DNA from 2 places in the Rothia amarae genome. Region 2 is predicted to be linked to the other one. Evidence: predicted binding sites of a transcription regulator. Region 2 holds the regulator's gene; the other holds the start of a gene.
The links. The regulator HspR, encoded in region 2, represses chaperone genes until heat shock. The targets are predictions, from matches to a motif close to AAGTTGAGTCNNNNNGACTCAACTT.
Positions count from the first base shown of each region.

Region 1: clpB (ATP-dependent chaperone ClpB) is a predicted target of HspR. The motif match lies at 4,405-4,429, and genes of this name have one in related genera.

Region 1 covers NZ_JBHUCN010000015.1:125,106-140,692, forward strand. Annotated here, with positions in the region: gene ACFR81_RS10295 (S8 family serine peptidase) at 142-1,953, opposite strand; gene ACFR81_RS10300 (Dps family protein) at 2,279-2,785, opposite strand; gene ACFR81_RS10305 (HAD family hydrolase) at 2,888-3,559, opposite strand; gene ACFR81_RS10310 (hypothetical protein) at 3,597-4,184, shown strand; gene clpB (ATP-dependent chaperone ClpB) at 4,520-7,111, shown strand; gene ACFR81_RS10320 (SDR family oxidoreductase) at 7,362-8,105, opposite strand; gene ACFR81_RS10325 (Sir2 family NAD-dependent protein deacetylase) at 8,237-9,127, shown strand; gene ACFR81_RS10330 (hypothetical protein) at 9,217-9,348, opposite strand; gene ACFR81_RS10335 (cation:proton antiporter domain-containing protein) at 9,373-9,663, opposite strand; gene ACFR81_RS10340 (hypothetical protein) at 9,668-9,826, opposite strand; gene ACFR81_RS10345 (DUF4956 domain-containing protein) at 10,122-10,769, shown strand; gene ACFR81_RS10350 (polyphosphate polymerase domain-containing protein) at 10,780-11,682, shown strand; gene ACFR81_RS10355 (carbohydrate-binding domain-containing protein) at 11,733-13,319, shown strand; gene ACFR81_RS10360 (DUF3073 domain-containing protein) at 13,599-13,814, shown strand; gene ACFR81_RS10365 (phosphodiester glycosidase family protein) at 14,028-15,077, shown strand; gene ACFR81_RS10370 (bifunctional glycosyltransferase family 2/GtrA family protein) at 15,074-15,587, shown strand, end outside.
Region 2 covers NZ_JBHUCN010000009.1:159,178-174,764, forward strand. Annotated here, with positions in the region: gene ACFR81_RS05535 (GtrA family protein) at 1-234, shown strand, start outside; gene ACFR81_RS05540 (Tex-like N-terminal domain-containing protein) at 238-2,655, opposite strand; gene ACFR81_RS05545 (TY-Chap domain-containing protein) at 2,847-4,313, shown strand; gene ACFR81_RS05550 (HNH endonuclease family protein) at 4,314-5,093, shown strand; gene ACFR81_RS05555 (amino acid permease) at 5,187-6,665, opposite strand; gene ACFR81_RS05560 (hypothetical protein) at 6,931-7,338, shown strand; gene ACFR81_RS05565 (hypothetical protein) at 7,478-7,885, shown strand; gene trmB (tRNA (guanosine(46)-N7)-methyltransferase TrmB) at 8,020-8,841, shown strand; gene ACFR81_RS05575 (hypothetical protein) at 8,963-9,193, opposite strand; gene ACFR81_RS05580 (heat shock protein transcriptional repressor HspR) at 9,314-9,751, opposite strand; gene ACFR81_RS05585 (DnaJ C-terminal domain-containing protein) at 9,755-10,747, opposite strand; gene ACFR81_RS05590 (nucleotide exchange factor GrpE) at 10,885-11,475, opposite strand; gene dnaK (molecular chaperone DnaK) at 11,478-13,328, opposite strand; gene ACFR81_RS05600 (low molecular weight protein-tyrosine-phosphatase) at 13,928-14,416, shown strand; gene ACFR81_RS05605 (nucleoside/nucleotide kinase family protein) at 14,525-15,121, shown strand; gene ACFR81_RS05610 (aminodeoxychorismate lyase) at 15,132-15,587, shown strand, end outside.

The DNA.
Region 1 (15,587 bases), on a different contig from region 2:
GGAACTACTCCCCTTCGCTGGCATAAGCATAGCGAAAAATAACCTCTCACTAGAACTCAATGTGACTCAAATGAAACCTAAAAAAGACCGGCTTGGAAACCCAACAGGGATTCAAAGCAGGTCTTCAGCTGCCAACATAAGTTAGTTAGCTTGAGCGAAGCGGTAAACAAAAGCCGCCATAGCGCCACGTGAAATAGGTTCCAGCGGCCGGTATGTGCCGTCGCTCCAACCCGTGGTTATTTCCTCTTTGGCTAGCCAAGATACTTCTTTATAGAAGCTACTGCCGCGAGGGTAATCGGTAAAGGGGCTGCGCGCACTCGGTGTATAGGCAGGGGATCCAGCCATACGGTAGAGGAAAGCTGCCATAGCCTCACGGGAAATAGAATCATTGGGTCGGAAGGTGCCGTCGCCCCATCCTGTTGTAATTCCCTTGCTGGCTAGCCAAGAGACTTCTTTGTAGAAAGGATCACCGGGACGAATATCCTTGAACGGTGAGCGAACCGGAGGCGCATAGGTGGGTGAGCCCGCTAGACGGTAGAGATAAGCTGCCATAGCCGCACGAGAAATACCTTCCTCTGCGCGATAGGTTCCATCAGCCCAGCCGGTAGTTACACCCATGTTGCGAGCCCAGCTAATTTCTTTCCGGAAAGGATGGTTCGCGGCGACGTCGCTAAAAGGAAGCGTGACGTGCGTGGGGGTAACTGCCTGAACAGCTCGTTCCGCGTTGACAAATTTATAGTCACCCACGTAGCTCCCAGTCCCTTGCAAAATGGAACGGATTGTTTCAACCGGAAGGTCAGGATTGCGCTCCTTCATCAAAGCAATGACGCCTGCAATGTGAGGTGCCGCCATAGAGGTGCCGTTGAGCGGACCGTAGCTTGGATTGCCCGGTCCCTGAGTGCCGTCGGTGATAGTGGACCATATATCAGTACCCGATGCACCGCCGGGTGCCAAAATATCAAGGGGCCAGCCCCAATTGGAGTAACCAGTCATGGTTTGCCAGCCGTTACCTGCGGTGGCACCTACAACGATTGCACCCCAGCAGTTGGCGGGGGCGTACTTCCCGGCGTCGTCCCCGTTATTACCGGCTGCCACCACCACGGGAACGTTGCGTTCATGAGCTGCCCAAATGGCGTCTTCAAACACCTTGGGGCAGGTATTGGCAGGGAAAGCCGCAGAAATATTCACGACGTCGGCGGGTGTGGGATTGAGTGGCGCACCGGGAACGTAAATACCCGCTGACCATGCGACACCGGCTGCCATATCTGATACGTAGCTATCACCACCAGCACCCAAAATACGGGCATGCTGAACAGATGCGCGCGGTGCAACGCCTGCTACGCCCAAGCGATTGTAGGCTGATCCAGCGGCGATACCAGCCACGTGCATGCCGTGCCACATCGAGTTTCGACCGTTTGACCAGTCACCCTGATCTTGCGGGTTAGAGTCCCATCCGTTTCCGTCACGAGAAAACTCTGAGCTGGTGAAGTCATAACCGGGTAGTGTGCGGGCGTCCAACTCGGGGTGTGTGGAATATCCTTCGTCGGCGACGCCGATGACCACGCCGTCGCCCACGTTAGTTTCCCAAGCTTGAGGAGCGTTAATGGCGCGCATGTTCCACTGCAGATACCACAGGGGGTCAGTGGGAGTGACAGGAGCATATCCGGCGTCAGTGTTCTTGATGCGCAAATCTGCCTCAGCGTATTCCACGCTAGGATTGGCGTTCAGGGTCTTGACTACCTCTGTTTGCTCGCTGGGGGAGAGCTCCGCAGTAGATTTCACGACGTCGGCTGAAGCGACGGTCTGGCTTACTACTTCGGTGGTGGAGTCATCCAGTGCCGATTTCTTTGCGGTGGACTCTAGAACTTTCGCTTTGGTGTCTTCGGCGGTGCCCTCTTTGAATTTAACGACCACCTGATCGGTATCTTCTTCAACGGTGGGAGCGTTTTTCACGCTGGCTTCTGCGTGAGTGCCTGCGGTAAGCGATGGGTCACCTTGAGAGTGAGGTGCGGAAGTGTCCGCGCCTTTGGGGGCCGCTATTGCAGGGGAGGTTAATCCTAAAGTCAGCAGGACAGTAAGAGACGATGCGAATACGATTTTGGGAGTGCGATGTGAAATTTTCAAGGGGGGGAGGGCTTTCGGGGGAGTCGAAGCTGATGGGTACCGATTCAGGTTACCCCAAATCGAGGTTTTATTAGGTGGTTTAGGGGACAAAAAATAATCTGCCCCGGGGAATCGGGGCAGATTGAGAAAATAGGATGGGTATAAGCGACGACGCTTACTTGATGTCACCCTTTGAATTTTCAAGATGCGCACGTACAAACCACTGGAACTTTTCAAGCTCGGCAGTCTGTCCAATGAGCAAATCCTCGGTTACGGGGTCGAGTTCTCCCGCTTTTGCAATAGCGGCGCGGTGATCCTCAATGACGCCGTCGTAAACCTTGTTGATAGCTTCTAGATGTACGGTGGTGTCTGCGCGGCCTACCGAGTAGTCTTCCCAGGAGCGTTTAGCTACTAAATCGCCGGGAGTGCCCACCGGGGATACACCCAGGGCTGCCATGCGTTCTGCGACTTCATCGGCAAAGCCGCGGACTAGCTCAATCTGAGGGTCAAGCATTTCGTGTACCCCGATGAAAGAGGGACCGACGACGTTCCAATGAGCATGCTTCAGGGTGAGCTGAAGGTCATTGAGCGCGTGCAGGCGCATTTGAAGCAGTTCACCTACTTGATGACCGGTCGCTTCAGTAAGTCCAGGAACGGTATAAGGTGCATTGGTGGCAGGCATGTTCAATCCTTTTCTGAGCTCGGAAATTATTACACATACGCAGTAATATCTTGGAACCTGCGTTCACTTACCATTTTAGTAAGCGCATCCCCAAAGTCAAGATTATTTTGAATTATTCATATTAAGGATTTTGGCTAGTGTGAGCTCTTCATGTTGCATTCGAGCATGCCCTAAATCTTCCGGTACGGGCACTTCACCGGGAACCACAATGACCTTCATTCCTGCTGCTAGTGCGCTTTGCACGCCGGAGGGGGAATCCTCAACAGCTACACACTGGGTTGGATCAACGCCGAGCTTCTTGGCTCCCAATAAGTATGGTTCGGGGTTAGGTTTCGGGTGAGTCGTTTGTTGGTCGCCAATCAAAGCGGTGAAATAACCGGGCGCGAGTTCGGACGTGCGCTGGGCAACCGCCGTCGTCGCGTTGGTGACAATACCCATGGGTATTCCTGCCTGATGAATCTCATCGAGTAGCGGGCGAATGCCAGGGAGGAAATCGTAAGAGCTTCGTGAAAATTCCTCCATCATGTAGGAAATGAGCTTTTCCTCCAGCTCAGAGAGTGGCAAGTTCACACCTACCTTTTGGAGCTGTTCAAGAGTCTTGCGAATCGAATAACCCAACACCGCCAGGGTGTCTTCAGAAGTCCACGTGGCATTGTGCTCAGTTGCAATGCGCTGCTTGGCTGCTTCCCAGAGGGGTTCGGTGTCCACTAGGGTGCCGTCATGGTCAAAGAGAATAGCTGCAGGGTAGTTCGATGTGCTCTCATTTTTACTCATAATTCCAGCCTATCCTGAACTGAATCTTTAGGGGGCAATGACCTACTATTACAGTGTGGATAACCAGTCATCTGAACAGATTTTGCACCGTCCATCGTCCGCTTTTCAGCGCCTGATGCTCTGGGCCGCAGTACCCGGCGCCTTGCTGTGCGCCCTGTGGATTACTGCCGGACGAGCTTTGTTTGGCGCCGGCGGTTCGCTGGTGGGTATTTTTGCCATCAGCTTTGGTCCGGCGCTTTTGGCTATCTTGGGGGTTGCTGCATGGTGGATGTGGCACGACGCCAAGCGGTACGAAGGATCGGCGGGGACGACGTCGACGTTAGCAGTTCTGCAACTGGTGACCTGGGCAATTGCTTTCATTTTTGGAATGCTCTGCCCAGACGTGGTGGATGGTAAGACCGTTTCTGCGGCGTCGAAAATTTTGGGTGAAGACTTTATTGGACTCTCTGCAGGGTTTGGCAATACTTCAGGAATTTTGACGTTCGTGGCAGCATTCTCTGTGTTCTTTGTGGCGTGGGGTGAGAACAGGCGCTCGCGTAAACGTGCAGCAGGAGTGAGTGAAGAAGACGAAGAGCTCATTGCCCGTCAGTACAGCGAGTATGAATTTTTGGATGAGATGGAATAAACCTTGCAAGGTTGAGTTTTCATGGCCTCAAAAGCAAATTTCATACGCCCTCGGGGAAATGAAATTTTCCTTTGAGGTGTATTTCTGACGGTGCTTCTTTGGGTTGGTATGGTGCATGGCCTGGTGGACCCCTCGCTTTATCCCGCGAGTGGACCATTTCACGTGAATATTCTCAAGCAAAATTATTGTAATTTATTCTGTGGAAAACTCTTGTCTTAACAAGTTGAGCGGAGTAGACTCAAGTTAATAGATAAATAGAAACGCAGGGGTTGGGTCTAAATCCCGTATTTCTCAGTCTTTAACAGAGAAAACTTCAACTCGAAAGGAAGACTTTCATGGAACAAAAATTCACCACTAAATCACAAGAAATCATTAGTAGCGCGAACATGAACGCGCAAACCGCCGGGAACCCCAGCATCGAACCTGCCCACTTACTCAAAGCGCTCATGGATCAGCGCGACGGCGTGGCTGTAGCTGTACTCAAAGCTGCAGGAGTGGACATCGACGCCGTCTCCGTTGCTGCCTCCAATGAAATCGCCAAGCTGCCCAAGAGCAGTGGCTCATCGGTAGCGCAAGCACAATTCAGCCGCAACGCACTGCGTGCAATTCAAACCGCTCAAACCAAAGCAGAGCAATTCGGGGATACTTTCATCTCCACCGAAATGATTTTGCTCGGGCTTGCATCAAACGACGACGCTACAGCGAAAGCTCTGGCGGATAACGGCGCTAGCGCCGACGTCATCGCTCAGACCATTCCGCAGGTAAGAGGAGATCGCACCGTGGACACCCCAGACCCCGAAGGCACTTTCCAAGCGCTTGAAAAATTTGGTACCGACCTCACCAAGATTGCTCGCGAGGGCAAACTAGACCCTGTGATTGGTCGTGACTCAGAAATCCGTCGCGTCGTGCAGGTACTTTCTCGCCGTACCAAGAACAACCCCGTTCTTATCGGTGAACCAGGTGTAGGTAAGACCGCTGTGGTAGAAGGTCTTGCTCAGCGCATGGTCTCAGGCGATGTTCCTGAGTCTCTGCGCGGTAAAACCCTCATCTCTTTGGATCTTGGCTCAATGGTTGCCGGTGCGAAATACCGTGGTGAGTTCGAAGAGCGCCTCAAAGCTGTTTTGGATGAAATCAAAAAGTCCGAAGGCCAAATTATTACCTTCATTGACGAGATTCATACCGTCGTCGGTGCTGGCGCTTCCGAAGGTTCGATGGATGCCGGAAACATGCTCAAGCCCATGCTGGCGCGCGGTGAGTTGCGTTTGATTGGCGCTACCACCCTCAACGAATACCGTGAAAATATTGAGAAAGACGCCGCTCTAGAACGCCGTTTCCAGCAGGTCTACGTGGGTGAACCCAGCGTGGAAGACACCATCGGTATTCTGCGTGGACTCAAAGAACGCTACGAAGCGCACCACAAAGTAGCCATTGCAGACTCGGCTTTGGTCGCTGCGGCAACGCTGTCCCACCGCTACATTCCCTCGCGTCAACTTCCCGATAAGGCAATCGACCTCATCGACGAAGCTGCTTCGCGCCTACGCATGGAAATCGACTCGGCACCCGAAGAAATTGACATGCTCCGGCGCCAGGTAGACCGCTTGACCATGGAAGAACTGGCACTTCAGAACGAAACCGACCCAGCCTCAGTAGAGCGCCTGGAACACCTTCGTGCTGAAATGGCAGACAAACGAGAAGAACTCGACTCTCTCAACGCACGTTGGGAAGCCGAAAAAGCAGGACTTAACCGAGTCGGCGACATCAAGAACAAAATTGATGAACTGCGCTCGCAAGCTGACATGGCGCAGCGTGAAGGAAATCTTGCCGATGCTTCCCGTATTCTTTACGGCGAAATTCCTGCGCTGGAAGCCGAACTGCATGCTGCGCAGCAGGCTGAAGCTGAACATGCTGACAAAGAATCGATGGTTTCTGAGGAAGTAACCGCCGACGAAATCGCCGAAGTCATCTCTGCTTGGACGGGTATTCCTGCTGGCAAGATGCTCCAGGGCGAATCAGAGAAACTTTTGAACATGGAAGACGAGCTGGGCAAGCGACTCATCGGACAGAAGCAGGCGGTCACCGCCGTAGCCGATGCCGTGCGTCGTTCACGCGCAGGCATTTCTGACCCCGACCGTCCGATTGGTTCCTTCCTCTTCCTTGGCCCAACCGGCGTCGGCAAAACCGAACTCGCCAAATCACTCGCCGAATTCCAATTCGACGATGAAAAGGCACTGATTCGTATCGACATGAGCGAATTTGCTGAAAAGCACAGTGTCTCACGTCTGGTGGGTGCCCCTCCCGGATACGTTGGTTACGATCAGGGCGGTCAGCTCACCGAAGCGGTCCGCCGTCGTCCCTACTCCGTAGTGCTGTTGGATGAGGTGGAAAAGGCTCACCCGGAAGTCTTTGACATCCTCTTGCAGGTACTCGATGATGGCCGCCTTACCGACGGTCAGGGGCGTACCGTAGACTTCCGCAACGTCATCCTGATTCTTACCTCTAACCTGGGATCACAGTTCCTGGTTGATCAGAACATGGAAGAAGACGCCAAGAAGCAGGCGGTTATGAACGTAGTCAACGCTTCGTTCAAGCCCGAGTTCCTCAACCGTTTGGACAACATCATCATGTTCGATCCTCTTTCGGCTCAGGATCTCTCTAAGATTGTGGACATTCAGATTGACGCGATGGCACAGCGCCTGGGCGCCCGCCGCATCAATTTGAACGTTACAGATGCCGCTAGCGAATGGCTCGGACTTGCTGGCTACGACCCCGCCTTCGGTGCTCGTCCGTTGCGCCGTCTGGTGCAAACCGAAGTGGGCGACCGTCTGGCACGAGGAATCCTCTCCGGCGCCATCCACGATGGCGATACCGTAAAGGTAGATGTGAACCCCGATGTTGCTATCGATGGGCTGACGGTGACGGCTGAGTAATGTTGCTTGGCTGAGCTATGTGATATTTCGCTCTAGCTAGGTCGCGGCTTCGTCAGGGACAAACGCTTGAGCTCAAACATTAAGAGGAGGACGCCGCCCGGTCGGCTCTTACGGAACTTTTAGTCCGAGGGAGCTGAGGGGGGCGTCCTCCTCTTATAACTCGCCTGCGCATTTATCCCTGCACTCCACCACGAGATGAGCTGGGGCGCGTAACACTGCTAGGCTCAGCTTTTTACTCAATCCAAGCAGATTACTGCTGCCTCAACCATTGTTCGAGGGTGGGTTCGAGGATGATGGCGTCGACCGGTGCGTAGAGAGATCCATCGGCAAGCGCCGGCAGGACGGCGTCCACGGTGGTGACCTTGCGGGAATCGTTCGTAGCTGCGAGATAGCGCTCGGTCAGCTCAGGCAAGGTGAGGCGTTCGCCGCCTGCAACGGTGATGAGCCCTTCCCCGTGTTTACCTTCCGCGGCTTCTACCAAGAAATCTGCGACGGCGCCCATAGGGGCTGGCTGGATAGCCCAGTTCTGTGCCTTCACCTCATCATCGGAAACTTCGGAGCCAGCGGGATTGAGCACAAACTCAAACCACTGCACCGAGCGAACCACGACAGATTCGAGCTCCGCCTTCTGAACGAGCTGTTCCTGCTCGAAGCGTGCCTTGTAGAAGGGGAATTCCTGGAGCTGGGGCTTTTCTACGCCGTTAATGGAAAGCATCACGAGGCGGTGAACGCCAGCTTTTTCTGCGGCGTCGATAAGGTTTTTAGCGTCGTCGAGGATAGGGGTAATCAGATCGTCAGAAGCAGGATCGCCCACCTGAGAAGCATCAATCACAGCGTCAACGCCGTCGAGCTGCTCCAGAATGCCCTCGCCAGCGAGCAAATCTACACCTTCGGAGCGGCAAATCTTGACGATATCATGACCTGCTGCTTCAGCTTTTTCAACAATAACTTTTCCCATAGCGCCGGTGGCGCCAGCAACTGCAATCTTTAACATTCCTTTATTCTATGCCTGCTGATGTTTGCCTTGCTATGACTTGTAATAATAGAGGGGTGAACTTTGAATCATCCTCCCGCGCGTCTTCGTATGTTTCTGATGCGGAAAGTATTGCCCGCCCCGATATTGCGATGGCGCACCGTTCGGCAATTCGCTCGATTGAGCGGGTGGTCAGTGAAACGGCTACACCTCACGATCCAGTTTTTGCTCGTGAGGGTATCGCGGCAATGTTGGATGGCGGGGGAGTGCTGGTGCTCACCGGGGCGGGAGTTTCGACCGGTTCGGGAATTCCCGACTACCGCGGTCCCAACGGTTCGCTCAAGAAACACCGCCCCATGACCTATCAGGAATTTAGATACGACGACGGCGCTCGCCAGCGCTACTGGGCACGCTCGTTCGTGGGCTGGCGGCATATGCGCCGTGCAGAACCTAACGCAGCTCACTACCTACTGGCTAAATTTGAAGAGCGAGGCACGCTAGCCGGTCTCGTGACTCAAAACGTGGATGGTTTGCACCAACGGGCAGGGTCAAAAAATATCGTGGCGATCCACGGTGATCTTGACCGGGTGATTTGCCTGATGTGCGGGCACCTAGAAAACCGCGCACATATGGACACCCGCATCGACGCTATCAACCCCGGCTACCTTGCGCGGTTAGAAGGTGAAGAACTGCAGGTAAACCCCGACGGCGACGTCGAACTTTCAGACACCTTCATTTGCGATTTTAAAATGGCAGGGTGCGAGAACTGCGGTTCCACCCGCCTGAAACCTGATGTGGTGTATTTCGGCGAAAACGTGCCCGCCGAACGCAAGGCTGCAGTCGCAGAGATGAAAGCTGACTCGAAATCCCTGCTCATTGTGGGTAGTTCGGTAGCGGTGATGAGCGGGTACAAGCTCGTGCTAGACGCGCAGAAGCAGGGCAAACCCATCGGCGTCATGAATGGTGGCCCCGGACGCGCGGACACCCGTGCAGATTACCTCTGGCGCACTGAAGTAGCAGCAGGGCTAGCTCAACTGATCTAGCTCCGAACAAAAAGCCGTTCACCGAAAAATGGTGAACGGCTTTTTTCTGAGCTCTACTCTTTTAATTCTGCTCTCTGAGCCCGGAACTCTTAGCGGTCAGGGGACGAAAGGTTGTAGCTAATTTCGAAAGCATCGAGCCGCTCTAGCTCATGTGAAAGAGCCTCGGACGAGAAGGAGCTAATTTCGCGTGCATCCAGCAAAGCCGCAGCTTCTTTCTGCACCAGTTCAGGGTCTTCACCCTCAGGCTAGACCCAGCTCACCACTGCGCTGAGAGTACTGCCCTGAATAACCAGCGAAAGAAGCGCCACGAGAAAGGCGATAAAAATCAGTAAGGAACGCTGCGGAGTTCCTTCGGGAAGGGTGTGCACCGCAGCCAGGGTAACCGCACCGCGCATACCTGCCCGCACCAAAATAACCGAGTGCTGCCACGTCAGCGGGCGCTCCCCCTCGTAGCGAACCGTGGTTCCTACCCGTCGAATGCGCTTAATCATGTTTTCCTGCTTGCGGAAAAGACGCTGCTGAGAGCGTTCAGACACCGACTCAAAATCTTGCGGCTGAGGGTTCTTCCGACACCAATGCTTTCTCTGGGGTACCTCTCAAAACGAGCAGGATAGGCGCGGTAACCCGAACCCGGTTTTCGAGGGAAGCAACCACGGCGATAACCGCCAGAGCGAGAACGATAGAAATAATAACGATCATAGGCAGAAAAACCTTCAAGCGCTGGAGAACAGCTAATCCTTAGGGTACTGCCCTCACTCGAACAGAGGGGGCAACGGCACGGGTTGAAATAGCTCCAGGTCTGCGAGATACCAGAAAGATGAATGAGATACCGCCTCGAAACGGTACCTGATGAACTTTTCTAGTATCTCGATGTCGACTCCTTACAACATATTTTAAACGCTTAAGTTAGCCCTACATCCAGCACAGCTTAAACATAGCTACAGGTACGAATCTATAAATAACGCAAATTCCCCATGATTCGAAAGACCTGAAAATGTACCTCACTCTGGCATTCGCCGCGCTTGACCTAGCCGCCATCCTCGCTCTCTGCGCCATGTACGTTCGCCGCCATCGCCGTCGCGACCTGGTGGTTTCATACCTGGTGATTAACGTGGGCGTCTTTGCCGTGACGGTCGCTCTCGCCAACGCCGACGCCACCAGCGCAGGCATGGGAATGGGACTTTTCGGTGTGCTTTCGATTATCAGGCTCCGTTCCACCGAGCTGGACCAGCGCGAGGTAGCCTACTTCTTCGCCGCACTCGCCCTAGGTCTGCTTGCGGGAATCGGTCTTGAGCCTGTAGGCCTGGCTATAGCGCTGATGGCAGTGCTACTGATAGCGATGCTTGCCGTGGATTCGCCTCAGGTCATGGCAAACCTCCGCTCGCAAACCGTGACGGTCGACCGCGCCATCAGCGATGAAAACATCTTGCGCACTTACCTACAAGATCAGCTGGGGTACGTGATTGAAACCGTGAACATTCTAGAACTTGACCTTATCAACGATAAGACGGTAGCTGATATCCGATTCAACGCAGATAAAGCAACTGTCCCTCATACTCCCGATCATCCCGAGCTCTACTCCGACCAGCATCCCCTCACCCCGAATACCGCCACTCTGACCTCCCCTGCCCAACATCGCTAAGGAGAAAACCATGAATGAAAACACCCTCAAACTTCAGCCCCTGACCTTCGCGAACCAACATGAAGCGGCGCCGGCGTCCATTGTTCCCTCCCACTGGCGCCCCATCAACCTCGAAGAACTCAATGCACAGGCTGCCATGCAAACTCGCGTAGACCGCAAATATATTGTGGATGCGAAGCTGGCTCAGAAGGTGCTGGCTACGCTCCCCGCACAGGCGGCGGTGCTTACGATGGATGGCAAACGCGATTTCGCCTACGACTCGGTGTACTTCGATAACCCGGCGCTACAAAGCTACCGGCTAGCAGCCCACGGGCGACGCAACCGCTTCAAAATCCGAACACGCACCTACTGCGATACCGGAGATACTTTTCTTGAAGTCAAGACCGAAGGCGCACGAGCTGTCACGGTCAAAGAACGAATTCCTTATCAGATAGCTGATCGCGCTCGTCTGAATACCGAAGGGCGCAGATACGTGAACGAAGCCCTGGGCGACATGCTTGAATGCCCGGTCACCGACTTTGAACCGGTACTGGCTACCAACTACCGCCGCACCACGGTGTTCCTGCCAGAGGCAGAAAACAATCCGGTGAACTCCCGAATGACCATTGACTGCGCTTTGACCTGGACGCCGCTAAGCGAACTGGCGCTCTCACCGGCAACACCTTTTGAAGTGGGTGAGCACTATGTGGCGGAGGGGATGGTGATTATCGAAACTAAATCTTCCTCCGCCCCCTCGGTAGCGGATAAACACCTGTGGCAGGCAGGAATTAGACCGACAAAAATCTCCAAATTCGCTACGGGAATGGCAGCTCTCAACGCCCAGCTCCCCGCTAACAAATGGCGGCGGACGATTCGTCGGAACATCCATTTGAGCCCCACCGAGAAAACCCGCAGCCTTCATTTTGCCGCCTAAACAGCGTCCCCAGATTTACTCCAACAACTCCAAGCGAAAGCAAAAACACCATGAAACTCAAGAATAAATTCTCCAAGTCAGCTCTTTCCCTCGCCTTTGTAGGAATCATCGGGCTCTCGGGCTGCGCCGCTCAAGAAACATCCAGCACATCCTCTACCACGAGCGTAAGCGCAAGTTCAGCAAGCTCCACTGCTTCGTCAAGTTCATCTGCTTCCTCTAGCTCAAGTAGCACGCTCTCCTACGACACCCATTTCAGCCAGGGCGATTTGAGCTGGGACGATTCTTCGGTCAAGACCATCGATCTCTCTAATCCTGAAGCGACCGATGGCGTGACGGTCAAGGACGGTGTCATCACCATTACCGCCGCTGGTAACTATAAGCTCACCGGCACTCTTGAAGACGGGCAGATTGTAGTTTCTGCAGGCGATGAAGATATGGTTCGCTTGATTCTCGATAACGCGTCGATTACGAATTCTGACGGTTCAACAATCAATATTCAAAGCGCTAACGAAGTTCTGCTGTACTCCAATTCAGGAACAACCAACACTATTAGCGATGGTTCCGAGTACAGCTCAACGGGAGAGGACGACCCTGATGCAGCGATTTACTCTAAGTCAGATTTGACCTTGGCTGGCGAGGGAACACTCAACGTCACTGGCAACTACAATGATGGTATTACCTCCAAAGACGGCCTCGTTATTGCCTCAGGCACCGTTGATGTAACCGCTCAAAACAGCGGTATCAAGGGTAAAGACTATGTAGATATTCTCGATGGCACCGTGAAGGTTACCGCTACCGAAGGCGATGGCATCAAGGCCACTAATTCGGACGAAGAGGGGCGAGGCTGGACTCGTCTTCAGAGCGGTACCGTAGAAATTTCTGCCGGCGATGACGGTTTCAAGGCTGAAAAGGAACTTGAGATTGACGGCGGAACTCTAACCATCAGCCAGTCCAATGAAGGTATTGAAGCGCAGTACATTACTTTCGCCGGCGGTGAAATCACAGTGGCATCAGACGATGATGGTGTCAACGCCAGCGTGCCCGATACTGATACTGACTCAACTTCAACCGATTCAAGTACTACCGATCAGCAGCAGGGACAGATGCCTTCAGGTGACATGGGCGGTCAGGCACCCGGCGGTGACATGGGTGGTCAGGCACCCGGCGGTGACATGGGCGGTGGCGGTGGCATGGACACCGTTGAAGACGCCAGCATTACTGTTACCGGCGGCACCATCAATGTGACTGCTGAAGGCGATGGCTTCGACTCTAACGGTACTGCCACCATGAGCGGAGGTACTCTGACTGTCAACGGTCCCTCACGAGGCGGCAATGGCGTCTTTGATACCGCCGGGGACTTTACTCTAACGGGCGGAACACTTCTGGCTGGTGGAACCTCGGATATGTTCGTGGCGCCCGCCGCGGACGGCCAGGGATATATCAAATCAACCGATTTGAGCACTTCAGAAGGTGACACCGTGACCGTGGTGGATTCTTCAGGCAAGACCGTGGCAACCTACACGGTTACCGATAAGGGAACTGAACTTTTCTTCGCCTCTGCGGAAGGAATTACCTCGGGTGAAACTTATACCTTGCAGGTCAATGGTGAAGATGCTGGCACCGTTACGGCTCAGTAATTCACGAATGTATTGAATATTGGAATAACTAAGGTTCTTTACAACACATGCTGAAGTAACTACAAAAGATAAATTGGCCCCGAAAAGTGTAGATTCTCTGCATTTTTCGGGGTCAGCTTCAAAAAAACTTCAGGTGAATTTTCGCCCAGCGGGATATCAATCTGCATATAACGCTAAAAACATGTACGCTTAAGAAAAGAAAACTGTAAGCATTCCGGTGGCTTACGTGCGCCTGCACGGTAGCCAAAAGCGGACCCGACGGATAAAGGGGGTCACGCCATGGGGCGCGGCCGTCAAAAGGCTAAAGCAACACGGCAGGCTCGGGAAATGAAGTACTACAGCCCCGAGACCGACTACACTGCGCTTGAACGTGAGCTCAGTAGTGCCAAAAAAAATTCATCAAGTGCAGCTCCGGCGTCAACCTATGACGACGAAGATGACTACTCAGCGTACGCAGACAAGTACACTGACGACTACGCCGATCGCCGCCGCTAACCGGGAAACCGGATAGTAGGCAATCAGCACATCACAAGACAGCCTCGGCAACGCGCCGGGGCTGTTTTGTTTAACAAAATTTAGCTCAGGTGCTTTTGCCGACGCCGCGCCGAACTGGGAGTGTTCCTCACTTGAGAGTAGGCTTCCGTGTTTCACAGGAGAGGCATAGGTTTGGCAAATCCTGCACATGGGAACGCACCACATGCTTAAACCATGACAAAGACCGAACAGCACCCCACTGAACCCCTTACCCAGCAACAACCAGCCACTGGCTCCACCGCCGTCGACCAAAACCGCGGTTTCTGGCAGAAAAAGACCACCCGCCGCACAGCCCTCTTCGGAGGAGTCGGCGCACTTGCCGCAGCAGGCCTGGGTGGTGGCTGGGCATACAACCGCTACCTCGCCGAACACACCGAAATCTCCGACGTCGCCGCCTACGAAGCCGCCGCAACGGCATCCTCAGGGAGCACCAAAGCTGCAACAACCGAGCTCACCAACGTCTCGGTGACAGACAGCGGACTTACCGCAGATAACGGTTCCATAGCCATCAACAAAATCGTCAACGGCTCAGGTAGCGATACCGTCACCGCATTCTCCGCCGAAATCAAACTCGACGATGCCACCCTTCTCAAATCGGCTTTCGCCAACAACGAATTCGGCTTGAACATCATCGACGTACCCACCGCCATCGCCGCCGAACACAATGCAATCTGGGCAATCAACGGCGACTACTACGGCTTCCGCGAAACGGGAATCGTCATCCGCAACGGCGTCGTATACCGTGACGCCAGCGCTCGCGAAGGTCTCGCTTTCTACCGCGACGGCTCGGTCAAGGTCTACGATGAAACCACCACAAACGCTCAAACCCTGGTCGATGCAGGAGTCTGGAACACTCTTTCCTTCGGTCCCTCTCTGATAAGCGACGGCGCAGTTGCCAGCGGTATCGAAGATTATGAAGTGGATACAAACTTCGGCAACCACTCGATTCAGGGAGAGCAGCCTCGCACGGGCATCGGCGTCATCGGCGATAACCACCTGATGGTTCTTGCAGTAGACGGGCGTTCCGAAGGTTACTCCCGCGGCGTCACCATGACCGAATTTGCCCAAATGTTCATCGATCTCGGCTGTACCACCGCTTACAACATCGACGGTGGTGGCTCAACCGATATGGTCTTCAACGGCTCGCTCGTCAATAATCCACTGGGCAAGGGCGAAGAACGCGGAACCAGCGACATTCTCTATATTGCAGGAGCGGCATCATGATCATCCTGATTCCTGCTTATCGCCCTGACGAATCGCTCGTCGAGCTGTGCAAGAAACTCATTTCTCGCGTTTCCTCAAGTCAGTCGCGGATTGAGATACTCATTGTGGACGACGGCTCAGGCGAAAAATATAGCCCCATCTTCCGCGTGGCCGAAGCCCTCAGCTACCGGGTTCGCATCCTTACCCTGGCAGAAAACGGCGGCAAAGGCGCGGCGCTGCGCGCGGGGTTCATCTGGTGCCGGGAAAACCGGGCGGGGCAGTGCGTCATTACCGCCGATGCCGATGGCCAGCACCTGGCCGCCGACATCCTTGCGGTGGGCGTGGCAACAGAGTTACGCGCTCAACAGGGTCTCTCAGCAATGGTGTTGGGTGTGCGCACGGTAGATGATCCACTGGCACCTGAGCCTGCCCGAGCGCCCTTGCGCTCTCGATGGGGCAACGCCATTTCGGTTGCATTCTTTAGACTCGCTACCGGGCAAAAAGTAATTGATACACAGACCGGTTTGCGCG
Region 2 (15,587 bases):
GAAACGCCCTATATTTCCCTGCTTGCCCAAGAAACCTGCGACTTCTTGGCTGGTCCCATCCTGGGTACTCTCATTGCCATGATCTTTCGTTACTGGGCTCTTGATCGGTTTGTGTTCCACGGTAAGCAGGCGCGCCAGGACGCACAGCTGAGCGAAATCATTCCAATTACTCGCCCGATTCCCCGCCAAAAACTGCAAGCACCAGCGGGGAATTCAATTGACAAAGCGGCATAGGCGTTACCGGCGGCGATGCGCCACGCCGCTACCTTTTCGAGCTCCACCAGGCTTTGATGCGTTCGTCCGTGCAGAAGAATGATTCCCCCGCACGTGCTTTGGCTTCGCGGGTTTTTCTTCAAGGAGCAGAGACAGCGCTATGCGGCCACGCTGGGCGTTAACCTCAGTCACCCGCACTTTCACGACGTCGCCAGAGCGCACAATCTTGTGCGGATCATCCACGTAGCCGGTACTCATCTGCGAGATGTGCACCAGTCCATCCTGGTGTACTCCGATATCCACGAAGGCGCCAAAGGCAGCCACATTTGAAACCGTTCCTTCAAGAATCATACCGACGGCGACGTCGTCAATCGTCTCGACGCCGGGGGTGAATTCGGCGGTCTGGAAGTCCGGCCGGGGATCACGCCCGGGTCGTTCGAGTTCGGCAAAAATATCGCGTACCGTGGGCAGCCCAAAACGTTCGCTCACATAATCTTCAGGCTTCAACTGAGCCAGTTTCTCAGCGGAAACCGAGCTGCCTTGCATCCCTCCGGCGTCATGTACGATAGCGCGAGCGAGATCGTAGGCTTCGGGGTGAACGCCCGAGGCGTCGAGGGGCTCGGAGCCATCTGCAATGCGAATAAACCCGGCAGCCTGTTCGAATGCTTTAGGGCCAAGACGGGGAACTTTCAAGAGATCCTGGCGGGTGGAAAAAGCACCATTTTTCTCACGGAACTTCACGATTGCCTCACTGGTGGTGGCGTTGATACCCGCTACATGTGAGAGCAGGGCGGGAGAGGCAGAATTGACCCACACGCCTACCGCATTCACACAATCTTCCACGGTGGCATCCAGAGATTTGGCAAGGATGTTTCCCGGTATATCGTGCTGATACTGACCCACTCCAATAGACTGCGGGTCGATTTTTACCAGCTCAGCCAAGGGGTCTTGTAAACGGCGGGCGATAGATACCGCCCCGCGTAAAGAGACATCCATGTCGGGTAGTTCTTCGGTGGCTAGTGCAGATGCCGAATACACGGATGCACCGGCTTCAGACACCGTTACTTTCTGTACGCCGTCATTCCCCTGTTGCGCCAGCCGTTTGAGGAGATCACCCGCCAAGCGGTCTGTATCGCGCGAAGCGGTGCCGTTTCCAATGGAGAGCAGTTCTACCTTAAACTCACGCACCATCGTTTCTAGCTGGTCCAGCGCCTCATCCCAGCGGTTTTGGGGGGCATGCGGATAGATGACAGCCGTATCTAGTACCGCGCCGGTAGGAGAGACCACCGCAATTTTGACGCCGGTGCGAAGCCCCGGATCCAGACCCAGCACGGTGCGGTTGCCCGCCGGTGCAGCCAGCAATAAATCACGCAGATTGGAGGCGAAAACTGCCGCCGCGTCCTTTTCTGCGCGCTCGGTGAGTTGGGTACGCAGGTCGGCAGCAAGGCGGGGCAAAACTTTTTGCCGCCATGCCGAGCGAACGGTAGCGGCAAGCCAGCCCAAAACGCGTTCGTCATCTGAGACCGTATTCAGAATCTGCACGGGAATGCCCAGGGCAAATGCCACCGCCGATTCGAAGGACGCGCGGGCGGTCTCATATCCTTCGGTGAGGTTTTGATGGCGGGCTAAAGCTTCACCCTTGAGCCCGGTTTTAGGGCCGGGAACCTCTGCCACATCTACGGTGACTTTGACTTCCCCGGACTTTTCAGCCCGCATGAGGGCCATCAACCGGTGCGAAGGAATCTTACGGATTCTCTCGGAAAAATCATAGTAATCGGAAAATTTGCTGGTCTCTTGTGCCAGCACAGTGCGGTGGCTCGGCACCACCTTTGAGGTAATTACTCCGGTGTTCCAGAGTTTTTCTCGCAGCTCGTCCATGAGTTCGTGGTCGTAGACGGCGTATTCATGCAAGATAGCGCGTGCACCGGCGAGGGCAGTTTCAGTATCGGGTACTGCTGTGTCTTCCGGTGCGCCCTTTTCTGCAGGGTGAATGTAAGCGGCAGCGATATCGTGCAAATCTGCCAGCGGAACTTCTAACAAATCGTCCACTAGAGGCTCTAATCCAGCTTCCAACGCTATCTGCGCTTTGGTTCGCCGCGCCACTTTGTAGGGAGCGTAGAGCGATTCCAATTCATTCTTGGTGGACGCCGCCAATACTGATGCCTTTAGCGAGGGTTCGAGCACACCCCGCTCGGTGAGCATCTGTAAGATACTTGCACGGCGGTCTTCAAGGTCTCGCAAGTACCCCAGGCGATCTTGGAGCAAGCGAAGCTGGACGTCACTCAGCCCACCGGTTTTTTCCTTGCGGTAGCGAGCGATGAAGGGCACCGTAGCACCAGAATCGAGCAGCTCAATTGCTGCGCGAACGCTGGAGAGTTCCACTCCCAGTTCGCCGGTGAGCGCGCTCTCAATTTGATGCAAAACGGTGCTGGCTGATGTCATACTTCTAGTTTCTCATTAGAGGGGATTCCCCGCTAATCGAAGGGGAAGGCTTATTCAAGTAATAGAACTACTTATGATTGAAGCCCTCAACTGAGCGGACTACATTTGAAAAGATACATTATTTTCAATCGGAGTTATTTCGTGATTGCATGTAGTGTTCTTTAACTGACTTTAGAAAGTAGCTACCTACCGTGAATGAATCGGATTCATACGAGAAGTTTGTTGAAAACTACTCAGATCTCCTGGACCAGCTGGTTCGGGCGGGGTGGACTCCCGGCGAAGCATACAGTCGTTTTACTACCCTCTTTCCCGAGGTAAACCCTGACTTTGTGCATAAAGCTATTAATTCCGGTCGCTGGACTTTCATAGGTCGCAAGGAGAATCTACTCAATAATGTGATGATGGCAGCGGCTCTCTGGTATGCCGTAGCAGTCACCCACGATCTTGATCCTGAACCTGAGTACACCGCGGTTCACCTTGACCCTGTAATTGTTCAGGATTTATCCCGTCTCTTTACTACTGCAGGGGTAGATGCTCAAAAGATCGCTTCTATCATGAGCCGCTGTGGCGCCACGTTGAAGCACCTGGCAGAAAACCCCTATATTCGCTTAGACGAGGTTACCTACGACGATTTCCTCGAAGACTTACCCGCCGAGGTTCAGGGAATCTCAGATGATGTCTTTCTCTGGCCCCCGCAACGCTCGATCATCGAAGATCGTCTGGGTGAGGGAAATTTTTCTCAGGCACTTTTGCGGGTTGGAATTTGCCCTTCTGACTTGGAAGAACTCGGCATGAGCGTTTCTGCTTCAGCAGTCAGCGATCGTGCTTTTCGCAACGCCTTAGGGGAGTTCCTTAGTTACTGCATTCGCTATGACCGTAACCCCACTGTTCTGCTGTACGGTAGCTGGGCTGTGGCTCGCAATCAGATAGGCAGAGCACCCCTGGTCGGTGCAGTGCGCGCCAAATACGGTTCCTGGCATCGGGCGCTGAAACTTGGACGTCGCATGGTCAACGATGCTCTGCAGATGAGCCATGCTAAGGCTGTGCCCGCGCGTCCGGTGGAGTCCTATACCTCTTCAGAGTCCGCTCCGCTCCGCATTGAAGATTTGAAGGCGCAGGGTATCGGGGTGGTGCAACAAGCACCGCATAACCCCCATGAGGTAGAACGTCAGGCATGGAAGTCTCTCACCAACGTTCTCTTCGCCAGATTAAGAGAACTTCCCTGGAACCAGACTCTACGAGTTTATTACCTCACCCCGGGGTCAATTGCCGCAGGTGATTACACCCCCTACGTCAGCATTTTGCGCTCCCCCGGCGGGTACCTGTGCGAGATTACAGATTCTAACGATTTCTCAATGCGCAAAGAGGAATACAACATTGAGTATTTGCGAGAGCAAGGTTGGGGTGAGCCGAGCGAAGGAACTCTCACCTGGTCCCAGAATTTCTTTGACTCCTCTGCTGCTGCCGAGCACATTATTCGCGCCATGCGAGAGGGTCTGCACTGTGAACGCCCCGATTATTTCCAGTCTGATGACCCCACTAATTCCTCTCGTACTCATGTAGTGGATCCTACGACCGGGTCTGTTCCGATGGTTCCTGCCCAGTTCATCGAGGATTCGACTACTCGAATCAGCGTACAATCTGAGCTGAACGACTAAGTGGCACGCAGAAGACTTAGATCAAAGAAGCTCCCCCTCAAAGTTCGTTTTTACCTCAGCCTGATTTTCCTAGCAATCCTTGTGGTTGCGGGCATTTTTTGGTGGGGTAAGAACGGCTGGGACTGGGACGCCGCCGTCGATGCCTTGCGCCCCGCTGGTACGCCCGTCAGCACAGGTTTTGCTCATAGCGGGATATCAACCTACTCCACAGCGTCAGATGTCTTAGGCACCTTAGAAGTTCGCCAGCCCGGTGAGGTAACGGGATATTCGCGGGAGATGTTTGGCAAAGCATGGTCAGATGTGGATGGTAACGGCTGCGATCAGCGCAACGATGTGCTTACCCGCGATCTGCAGAATCTCAAGCGCAACGAGAACTGCAAGGTCGTTTCAGGCACTTTAGTTGATCCTTACACCGGCTCCTCGGTAGATTTCACGCGCGGTGAGCAGACCAGCCAGTTGGTTCCCATCGACCACGTAGTAGCACTATCAAATGCCTGGCAAACAGGCGCCACTTTGCTGAGTGAGTCTCAGCGAGCGCAGTTGGGCAATGATCCGCTGAACCTTCAAGCAACCACCAGCGCAGCAAATAGGGAGAAGTCCGATGCCGACGCCGCACATTGGCTTCCTCAACGTGGCTACCAGTGTGAGTACGTGGGGCGTCAGGTGTCCGTCAAAGCAGCTTACGGTCTCTGGGTCACGCCTACCGAGAAGCAGGCAATGGAGCGGGTTCTCAAAACCTGTCCTGAGCAACCCGCTTACCGTTCAAACGTCAAAAAATAAGCTCATCGAACATGGACGCCGTCTTGCGCTTTAGAAGCGCAAGACGACGTCCTGATTCATATATCTCACCTTGGCGGATAAGAGCCTAACAACTTATAGTGTTTTGTCTTTTTCGCGAGGAGGAACAATATCTAGTGCCTGGGTGCGTTCAAGCTTGGCCTTCTCTTGCAAACGTGCGGAGTTGGGGTTGCGGCGAACGGTTGCCCAGCCAATAGCCAAAATGATGAACCATCCGGGCATTGTAAACAGTGCAATCCGGGTATCTTGGAACAGAGCCAACACAATAATCATGGCGATGAAGAATGCCAGGGTTACATAAGCTGCTCCCACACCACCGGGCATCTTGTAGCTGGAAGCTGCGTGACGCTCAGGGAACTGTTTGCGGTAGGAAATGTAGGAAATGAGAATCATTGCCCAGTTGAAGATTGCCAGAATAGCGGCCACGGTGGTCACCAAGGTAAATGCACCAATCACTGAGTCACCCGAGTAAAGCAGAATGATGGATGAGAGAAGCAATACGGAGGTGAGGAATAGTGCGTTACGAGGTACACCGTTCTTACTAAGGAGAGCAAAAACCTTGGGGGCGGAGCCTTCTTCTGCAAGACCGTAGACCATACGAGAGGTGGAGAAGATACCGGAGTTAGCCGAGGACGCTGCAGAGGTGAGAACCACGAAGTTCACTACCGATGCCGCGGCACCAAAGCCAGCCAAGCTGAACATGGAGACGAAGGGGCTATTCTCAGGAACAATCTTGGTCCAGGGAGTCACCATGAGAATTACTGCCAGAGTCAGGACGTAGAAGAGAATAATACGAACAGGTACAGCGTTAATTGCCTTAGGCAAAGTGGTGTAAGGATCCTTGGTTTCCGCAGAAGTTGTACCTACAAGTTCAGAACCTAGGAATGCGAACAGCGCAATCTGGAAAGCACCGAGAAAGCCCATAGCGCCCTTAGGGAACCATCCGCCGTGTTCCCAGAGGTTGGATACGCGTGCGGTGTCGCCGTTTTCGGGAGTGAAAGCGGTGGCAACCATGATGCCACCGACAATAATGAGTGCAAGAATTGCAACAATCTTAATAATGGCGAACCAGAACTCGATTTCACCGAAGTTCTTTACCGAAGGTAGGTTCAGCGCGAGAAGCAAACCGATAATAACTAGCGCTGGTAGGAAGAGGGGAACATCTTCCCACCAGAATTTCACGTAGCCAGTAATTGCAATAACGTCCGCTACTGCAGTAACAACCCACATAAACCAGTAGGACCATCCGACAAAGAACCCGGCACCGGGACCAAGAATGTCGGATGCGAAGTCTGAGAAAGACTTATAAGACAAATTAGATAGGAGAAGCTCACCCATAGCGCGCAGAACCATAAAGATCGCCGCGCCGATAATGATGTAAACGAAAAGAATGGATGAACCGGTTAGGCTAATAGTTTTGCCTGAGCCCATGAACAGACCGGTACCGATCGCGCCACCGATTGCGATGAGCTGAATATGGCGGTTGCTGAGACCTCTTTGTAGCGAGCCGTCTGATTCGATTTCAGCGGCGTCGTTCTGTGCGTGACTGGGCACGTTACCTCCAGAATGTATGTAAACCGTCTAGTTACGCATGGGGAAAACGGGAATTTCTTCCGGTTGCAGATTGCGTAACACAGTGGTCCTAGTTACATCACAGATTAGACGAATTTCCCAGACGCTGCCAACCTCAAAGCCTCAAAAAGGTGTATTTCTCATGATGTGGCACAACTTAAAGATTCCTCATTTTGCGCCCCAATCAACACCATAAGATGGCATACACTGTAAGTACGCTTATAAAATTTTGAGATTAGGAGTAATAATGTCTTTTCTTTCAAACGTTGCACTTCGCTCTACTACCGGTGCCTTCATTTTGAATTCAGGCCTGGGCAAGCTCAATGCTGACGAAGAAACCTATAAGTGGTTGCAGGATATGGGTTCTAAAGCTGTACCTAGCTTGTCCACCCTCTCCCCCACTACTTTCGGCAAGGGTCTCGCTTACTCCGAAATTGCGCTGGGTAGCGCGCTACTTTGCCCCGTAGTTACCGCCAAAATTGCAGGTCTTGGTCTTACCGCATTTTCCGCGGGATTGCTCACCATGTACCTCAACGATGACAGCCTCACCCTCGACGACGGCGTCCGCCCCTCCCAAGAAGGCGTGAGCTACGCCAAGGATATTGCTTTCCTCGGCTCCGGTCTTGCATTGGTTCTCTCGCGCAAAAAGAAGTAAAACACACCTCGCCCCACGGTCCGCACCAGAGTGTTTTACCTTACCCTTGCAATATTTTTCACGAATGTAGGTGCTCTCGAATTATTTTCCGTGTAAAGTCTTTTCTTGAAAACAAACCTTATTCTGAAAGGAAAATGACATGTCATTTCTCTCCAATCTTGCATTGCGCTCCACCACTGGCGCCCTCATCCTGAACTCCGGCATCGGCAAGCTCGGCATGGACGAAGGCACCTACGGCTACCTCCAGCAGATGGCTAAGGTAGGCGTTCCCCAGGTTGAGAAGCTTTCCGCTAACACCTTCGGCAAGTCACTTGCTTACGGCGAAACCGCTTTGGGTGCAGCACTCCTTCTTCCCGTTATTCCCGCAAAGCTCGCTGGCTTGGGTCTGACCGTATTCTCCGCTGGCATGCTCACCATGTACTTCGGTGACGAAAACATGACCATGGAAGACGGCATCCGCCCCTCCCAGGAAGGCACTGCGCTGGCTAAGGACTTCGTTCTTCTCGGCGCTGGCTTGGCTCTGCTTCTTTCCAAGAAGAAGAAGTAATAACTTTTTGTTGACTGAATGCTCTGTTGCTCTTTGAGCGGCAGAGCATTTTTTGTGCTTTAAACTAGAGAGGTTGTTCCCGGGTGGTGCTTTGAGTTTCCGCAGGTACCCGGCATATTAAAGGAGAATCCCTTATGGAAACCAATAAGCAAAAGGCAGATTTTGCGGCTCAAGAAGAGTTGCGCGAGCAGGGTATTGAGCCTACCGAGCAAGAAACTCCCGAAAAGTTTCACCGGCAGCCACTCTCGTTTGTCCGTCGTGGCGATCGACTGACTGGACGCCGCTTGAAGGCGTGGGAGGATTTCTCCCCTACCCATGTGTTGGATTTGCCGCGCCTTTTGACCGACACATCGGTGGCACCCGAGGCTGAGTTCGATGCCGAAAAAATTTATGGTCGCACCGCTCCCCTGACCGTGGAGATTGGCTCCGGCTTAGGTGAGGCGATTGTTCATCGCGCGGCGCAGCAGCCTGAGCGTAACTTTTTGGCGGTTGAGGTTTACACTCCCGGCATTGCAGATTTGTTGCGCAAAATGGCGGCAGAGGGTGTGGAGAACGTACGGGTGGCACAGGCAAATGCACCAGAGCTTTTGGACAACATGTTTGATGAAGACTCTATTGATGAGCTGTGGGTTTTCTTCCCGGACCCCTGGCATAAGACTCGCCACCATAAACGCCGCCTGATTTCACCGGAATTCGCCGATAAGGTAGCTCGCGTCTTGAAGCCCGGTGCTACCTGGCGTTTAGCAACCGACTGGGAAGAATACGCGATTGTAATGCGAGACGTTTTGGATGCTCACCCCGATTTCGAAAACCTGCACTCTGGTGAGGGCGCTACCGAGCAGGATCCTGCTGGCGGCTGGGCTCCCCGATGGGACGGTCGCGTGCTGACATCGTTTGAGCGCAAAGCCGGCGAAGCTGGACGGCGGACCCACGACCTGACGTATCGACGTCGCTAATTTAACGAGCAAGGGTCACTAAATCCGTAGAAGGGCACTTATTTCAGTGCCCTTCTACGGATTTAGTGACCCAGAGGAATTCACGCTTTAAGGCAGACGGCGTCGTCGAGCTACAGCAGGACTACTTCGACAAGTCGAACCACTCGCCGCCGGCATTACCGTAGCCATTGTTTACATATTCAGGATGAGAGTTCACGACCGCGCTATTGCCGGCATAAATAGAGTTACCGCGACTAATCTGCGGCTGGTTACCAGAAATAGGATGCACGCGAAAGACTTTAGGATAAGCCCAGGCAATACCTAGAATCACCTGAACGGCAACAAACAATAAAACTGCATCAGAAAATAACATGGGGGAACAATCTGCTGGAAAAAATGGGGGATATCGATTGGGGGAATCAACACCTATTTAGTTTACACGTAAAGTAAATATTTTCAATTATTTCCAGTAGATTTCCATCACAGCGAGAATTTATTTGCCTCCGCGATTAGGGCGATATAGAACTACTGCCTGCGAACGAGGCTTACCCGCCGGGCGCTTACCGCGCGCCAAATGCACTACCTCACCGCGCGACCCCGCAGCGAAGACCCGCGAGGATTCCGCCAACTTAGCATGTGCGACGTCCAGCTCCTGCGCCATCTCCTGCATACGAGCATGCATCTCATCCAACTGATTCTGCAAGCCCATAATGCGCTTAATACCCTCTAAAGAAACGCCTGCCTGCGAAAGATCCTGTATTTCCTGCAGCTTCTCGACGTCCCGTTGCGAGTAACGACGGGCGCGCCCCGGAGCACGCGACGGCTCAACCAGACCCATGCGATCATACTGGCGTAAAGTCTGGGGGTGCATACCCGCAAGCTCAGCAGCAATCGAAATAACGTAAACCGGTCGGTCTGATCCTAAAGCCATCTGTTACTGCGCCGCCTTCCTCATCAAATCGCTGCGAACATCCCCTTGAGGAGCCAGCTTCAAGAACTCAGCAAATGCAGTTTTCGCCTCATCCGTGAGATTCTGAGGTAGCTCAACTTCAGGGATAACAATCAAGTTGCCGGTGCCCTTTGCTGTCTTAAACCCGCGGGCTTTGGCGCGCATCTTTTGGCCTGCTGGAGCACCTGCCTGCAAACGTAATTTCACGCTCTTACCGTCGGGAGTAGGTACTTCGAGTACGGCACCCTCCACGGCTTCCTGCAAGGAAACAGGAACATGAACCACTACGTCGTTGCCATCGCGCTCAAAAACAGGGTGCGAATCAACAAATACGTGAAGTATCAAATCTCCAGCACCGCCGGGACCTTGTTGCCCTTTGCCGCGCAGTTTCAGCTTCTGACCATCTTTGACCCCCGAGGGAATACGAATCTTAGTCGTTGCTCCCGACGGCAAGGTCACTGATCGTTCGGTACCGTTGAAGGAATCCTTGAATGAGATACGAGCATTTGCCTCAACGTCGGCACCCTTGCGAGGAGCCTGCTGGAAGCCGCCGCCAAAGTTGGAGCCACCACCAAAGCCGCCGAACCCTCCGGCGCCACCACCGAACATTCCACCGAGCAAATCCTCAATGTTAATGTTTTGACCACCGCCGGACTGGCTAAAGTGAACGTTTTGCCCGCCGGGGAACCCTCCCCCGAAGCCACCGGGGAATCCGCCACCCTGGGCGCCAGCAAAACCAGCGGCACCGTACTTGCGGATCTGGTCGTATTCCTCGCGATCCTTCTTATCAGACAGGACGTCGTAAGCCTCAGCTACTTCTTTGAACTTCCGCTCTGCCTCTGCATCTCCAGGGTGTTGGTCGGGGTGATACTTGCGCGCTAGCTTGCGGTAAGCCTTTTTGATGTCTGCATCGGAGGCGTCTTCAGCTACCCCCAGCACCTTATAAAAATCTTGATTAAGCCAGTTTTCACTTGCCATCGAACGCCTCCTTATCTCAGCGTAGGTAAATCTCTTTTAAGTCTTCTCAAAAAATATTATTGCTTTTCATAGAATGGGCGGGCTCGAGAACTTCGAGCCCGCCCCAATCTAGCTTGATGGGCTATCTCAGCCCGATTTTATTCAGCAGTAGCAACAGCTACCTGAGCCGAACGCACCACGCGGTCTTTGACCTTGTAGCCGTTCCGCAGAACCATCGACACATGATCGGGTTCAACCTCAGAAGTAGGCTGCTGAAGAACCGCCTCGTGAACCTTCGGATCGAAAGCCTCGCCGACTTCACCGAAACGCTCCATGCCGTGCTTGCCCAAAGTTTCTTCAAGCTTGCGGGCAATGGCGGCAAAGGGACCGTCTTCCAAATCGCCGTGCTGACGAGCGGCATCAATATCATCGATGACTGGAAGGAGCGCGCTCACAAAATCTGCCATCACAAATTCGCGAAGCTGCTCTTTTTCCTTAGCACTGCGATTCTTGAAGTTAGTGAACTCCGCCTGCAAACGTCGAAGATCCTCAAGTCGCTCAGCTGCCAGCTTTTCGTTTTCGTCGACCGAATCCTCCACCGAGGCTTCTTCGGGTGCCGTAGCAGATTCTTCCTCTACTACGGCGTCCTCAGATACACCTTCGGCTTCTGGGTGGCCTTCAGCGGAGGGCGCCTCGAAAGCGTCTTCCAAAGGGTCATTGCCCTGCTGCTCGTTGGTGTTTTCAGCCATGATTAGTTCTTCTTCTCGTCTTCGTCGTCGATTACTTCTGCATCCACTACGTCGTCGTCATCAGCCTGTGCAGAGGAGTCGCCGTTAGCGGCCTCTGCCTGAGCGGAAGCGTAGATAGCCTCGCCCAGTTTAGTCTGGGACTGCTGTAGCTTCTCAAAAGCGGACTTTACTGCGTCGTCGTCGTCACCTTCAAGAGCTGCCTTGACTGCGTCGACGTCGCCCTGAACCTCGGTCTTGACATCCTCGGGAAGCTTGTCGCCATTTTCCTTGATGAGCTTCTCGATGGAGTAAGCGGAAGTCTCAGCCTGGTTGCGGGTCTCAGCAGCTTCACGGCGCACCTTGTCCTGCTCAGCGTGAGCTTCGGCATCCTTGACCATGCGATCGATGTCATCTTTGGACAGCGAGGTGCCGCCGGTGATAGTCATCGACTGCTCGGTGCCGGTGCCCTTGTCCTTAGCGGATACGTGGACGATACCGTTAGCATCGATATCAAAGGTAACCTCAACCTGAGGAACACCGCGAGGAGCAGGCGCAATACCGGTCAGCTCGAAGGTACCGAGGTTCTTGTTATCGCGAGTGAATTCACGCTCACCCTGGAATACCTGAATCGATACTGAAGGCTGGTTATCCTCAGCGGTAGTGAAGGTTTCACTGCGCTTGGTGGGGATAGCGGTGTTGCGGTCAATCAGCTTGGTCATGACGCCGCCCTTAGTCTCAATACCGAGAGAAAGCGGGGTAACGTCAATCAGCAGAACATCCTTGCGGTCGCCCTTCAGAACGCCAGCCTGAACAGCTGCACCCATTGCAACAACTTCATCGGGGTTGACGCCCTTGTTGGGTTCGCGGCCACCGGTGAGCTCCTTGACAACCTCAGCCACAGCAGGCATACGGGTTGAACCACCAACGAGAATGACGTGTGCAATCTCGGAGATGGATACTCCGGCTTCCTTGATGACGTCGTTGAAAGGCTTCTTGGTGCGTTCCAACAAGTCTGCAGTCATGTCCTGGAACTTAGCACGGGTCAGCTTCTCGTCCAAGTGAATGGGACCCTCAGGAGTTACCGAGAGGTACTGCAGTGAAATGTTAGTGGAGGTAGCTGAAGAAAGTTCCTTCTTAGCCTGCTCTGCTGCTTCACGCAGACGCTGAAGAGCAATCTTGTCCTTGGAAAGATCTGCGCCGGTCTTGGACTTGACCTGCTCAAGCAGCCAGTCAACGATGCGCTGATCCCAGTCGTCACCACCGAGGCGGTTGTCGCCTGAAGTTGCGCGAACCTGAATGGTGGAGAAGCCGTCTTCGTCCTTACCAACTTCAAGGAGCGAGACGTCGAAAGTACCGCCACCGAGGTCGAATACGAGGATGAGTTCGTCTTCCTTGCCCTTATCCAGGCCGTATGCAAGAGCTGCGGCGGTGGGCTCGTTGACGATACGCAGAACGTTCAGACCCGCGATTTCGCCAGCTTCTTTGGTTGCCTGACGCTCAGCGTCGTTGAAGTATGCAGGAACGGTGATAACCGCATCGGTCACCTTGTCATTCAGGTATGACTCGGCGTCGCCCTTCAGCTTCATCAAAATACGAGCTGAGATTTCCTGGGGGGTGTACTTCTTGCCGTCAATGTCGGTGGTCCAATCAGTGCCCATATGGCGCTTGACGGATGCGATGGTGCGGTCAACGTTAGTGACTGCCTGACGCTTTGCGACGTCACCTACCAAAACTTCGCCGTCTTTGCTGAATGCAACGACGGAGGGGGTGGTGCGAGCGCCTTCTGAGTTTGCAATAACCTCAGGTTCGCCACCTTCAAGTACTGAAACGACTGAGTTGGTGGTACCGAGGTCAATACCTACTGCACGTGCCATGTGTTTTCTCCTTAGTGAGTTCGTATATTTAAATCTTTTGCAAAACCGGCGAGTCTCTAAAGTTGAGTGCTCGTTTCGCTTTTGCCTTGATATAAGTCTCTCATGTTTGGGGAAAATGTCAATAGAGTTGAGTCAGATAAGCTCAACTTTTATTCGTTAAACCATAGCAAGGTAGTATTTTGCGGTCTCAAAACCCTGATTTTGAGCGGTTTTTAGGCAGAAATTAAGAGAATTTCACCCTCAGAGAACATAATCAAAATTGAGTTAATATCGCTCAACTTATTGAAAAGCCACCAAAAGATTGGCCCGCTTTCGCTGCTCTGTGCAGATGCAAAAAGTCCCGTGATCTTTGTGTGGAGATCACGGGACTTTAAGTCGTTCTTCGAACCATCGAAGCAATCTGAAGAGCCTATACCGGGTGCTGCCCCGACTTCTGCTCCAGGTAAAACCACTGAACAGATTCGGCTCACAGTAAAATGTGTGTACCGCAAAGACTATACACAGGTTTATCAAGAAATCCTAAGGTATTTTGGTGCAATAGCCACTTGAGTAGGTATTTATTCAAGCCCCTTACGCATTGATTGAAAGAGAGTCTAACGATGTACAAAATTATGACGGTCTGCACCGGCAATATTTGCCGCTCTCCCACCGGGGAATTTCTTCTCAAAGATGCCGCTAAGAAGGCAGGGCTCGACGTCGAAGTCACCTCTTCTGGCATCTCCGATGAAGAACACGGCAACCCAATTGACCGCCGTGCAGCGAAAGTTCTCACCGAACTCAACATCAATACCTCCGCTCATCGTGCCCAGCAGTTCACCGCATCCCAGCTCGATGCCCAAGACCTGATTTTGGCGATGGACCTAAACCACTATCGTGCACTCATGCGCATGGCGAGCACCGATGAGCAACGCAAAAAAATCCATCTTATGCGCGAGTTCGACCCTGAAGTTGCAGACCAAGAACACGATTCTTTGGGAATCTACGACCCCTGGTACGGCAGTCAGGAAGACTTCTATACAACTTTTGACATGATTAAAAACGCCGTTCCCGGTGTAATTGAGCATGTCAAAAAGGAGATTGAAGACTAAAGGAACAAGGCGGCCCCACAAAAGTACATTCTTCCGGCAAAAGTACAAGCTCGAACGTGTATTTTTGCTGAAATTGTGTACTTTTCTCGTTATTTTCAGGAAGCTGTCATGCGCATTTCATCACCCCAAATCATCGCCGAAGATGATGCAGTCAATCTTTTGCGCGATCACATTTGCGAACGCGCACGTCAGACCAACAAATTGCTCGTCGTGGGTATCGATGGACGCTCGGGCGCCGGCAAAACAACCCTCGCTGCAAATCTTGCGCATTTATTAGGTGCTGACTTTCCGGCTGTCACGCTTTTTCACCTAGAAGATATGTATCAGGGGTGGGAGGGGCTTGCACCTGCTATTGCCGACTGGTCTTCATTAGTTAATCAACTGCGCGAATCTGACTGTGGCACCTGGACTGGATGGGACTGGGAAACGTCAACACCCCTGCCCCGCCAAAAGTTATGTATAAAGCAAGAACCAGTCGAGCCCGCCATCTTGATTGGCGAGGGCGTGGGTGCTTTCTGCGCCGACCTCGATATCACATGCTGGGTCGAACGCCCCGACCACGAACGAAAAGCCGCAGCCCTGGTGCGCGATGGGGAAACCTACCGCCCCTTCTGGGATATATGGGCGCAACAGGAGCAAGAGCTCTTTAAAACCCAGGAACACCACTACTCAACCGCTGATTTCATCATCCGCCAACAGAGTTAGAATAGTGACCATGACAACAGTTGTAATGCTCACCGAACGCCACCCTAACGGTGTTCTGGTAGATGCGTCTAAGCCTCTCATCAACATTGAAGACCAGGGATTGACGCGCGGCGACGGCGTCTTCGAAACCATGCTTGCCGCCAATCGCACAGTACGCAAGCTCGATATGCACCTGAGTCGGCTCACCAATTCTGCCCGCATGTTGGATTTACCGGCCCCCAATCAGAATGCGTTAACCCAGGCGATTGAGCTGGGGCTCAAAGAAGCTGCAGAGGGCCCACAAACGGTGCTGGGCTCCGAAGAACACGTTGTCAAAATTATTATTTCCCGCGGTACTGCCGAGGAAGGTGCTCACAGCTGGATTACTGTAGCTCCAGCGCCGCAATCTACCCTCGAGCAGCGCACAAACGGCGTCAAAGCACTTACTCTGCCACGCGGGCATGACCCAGCAGAGGACGGTAGCTAC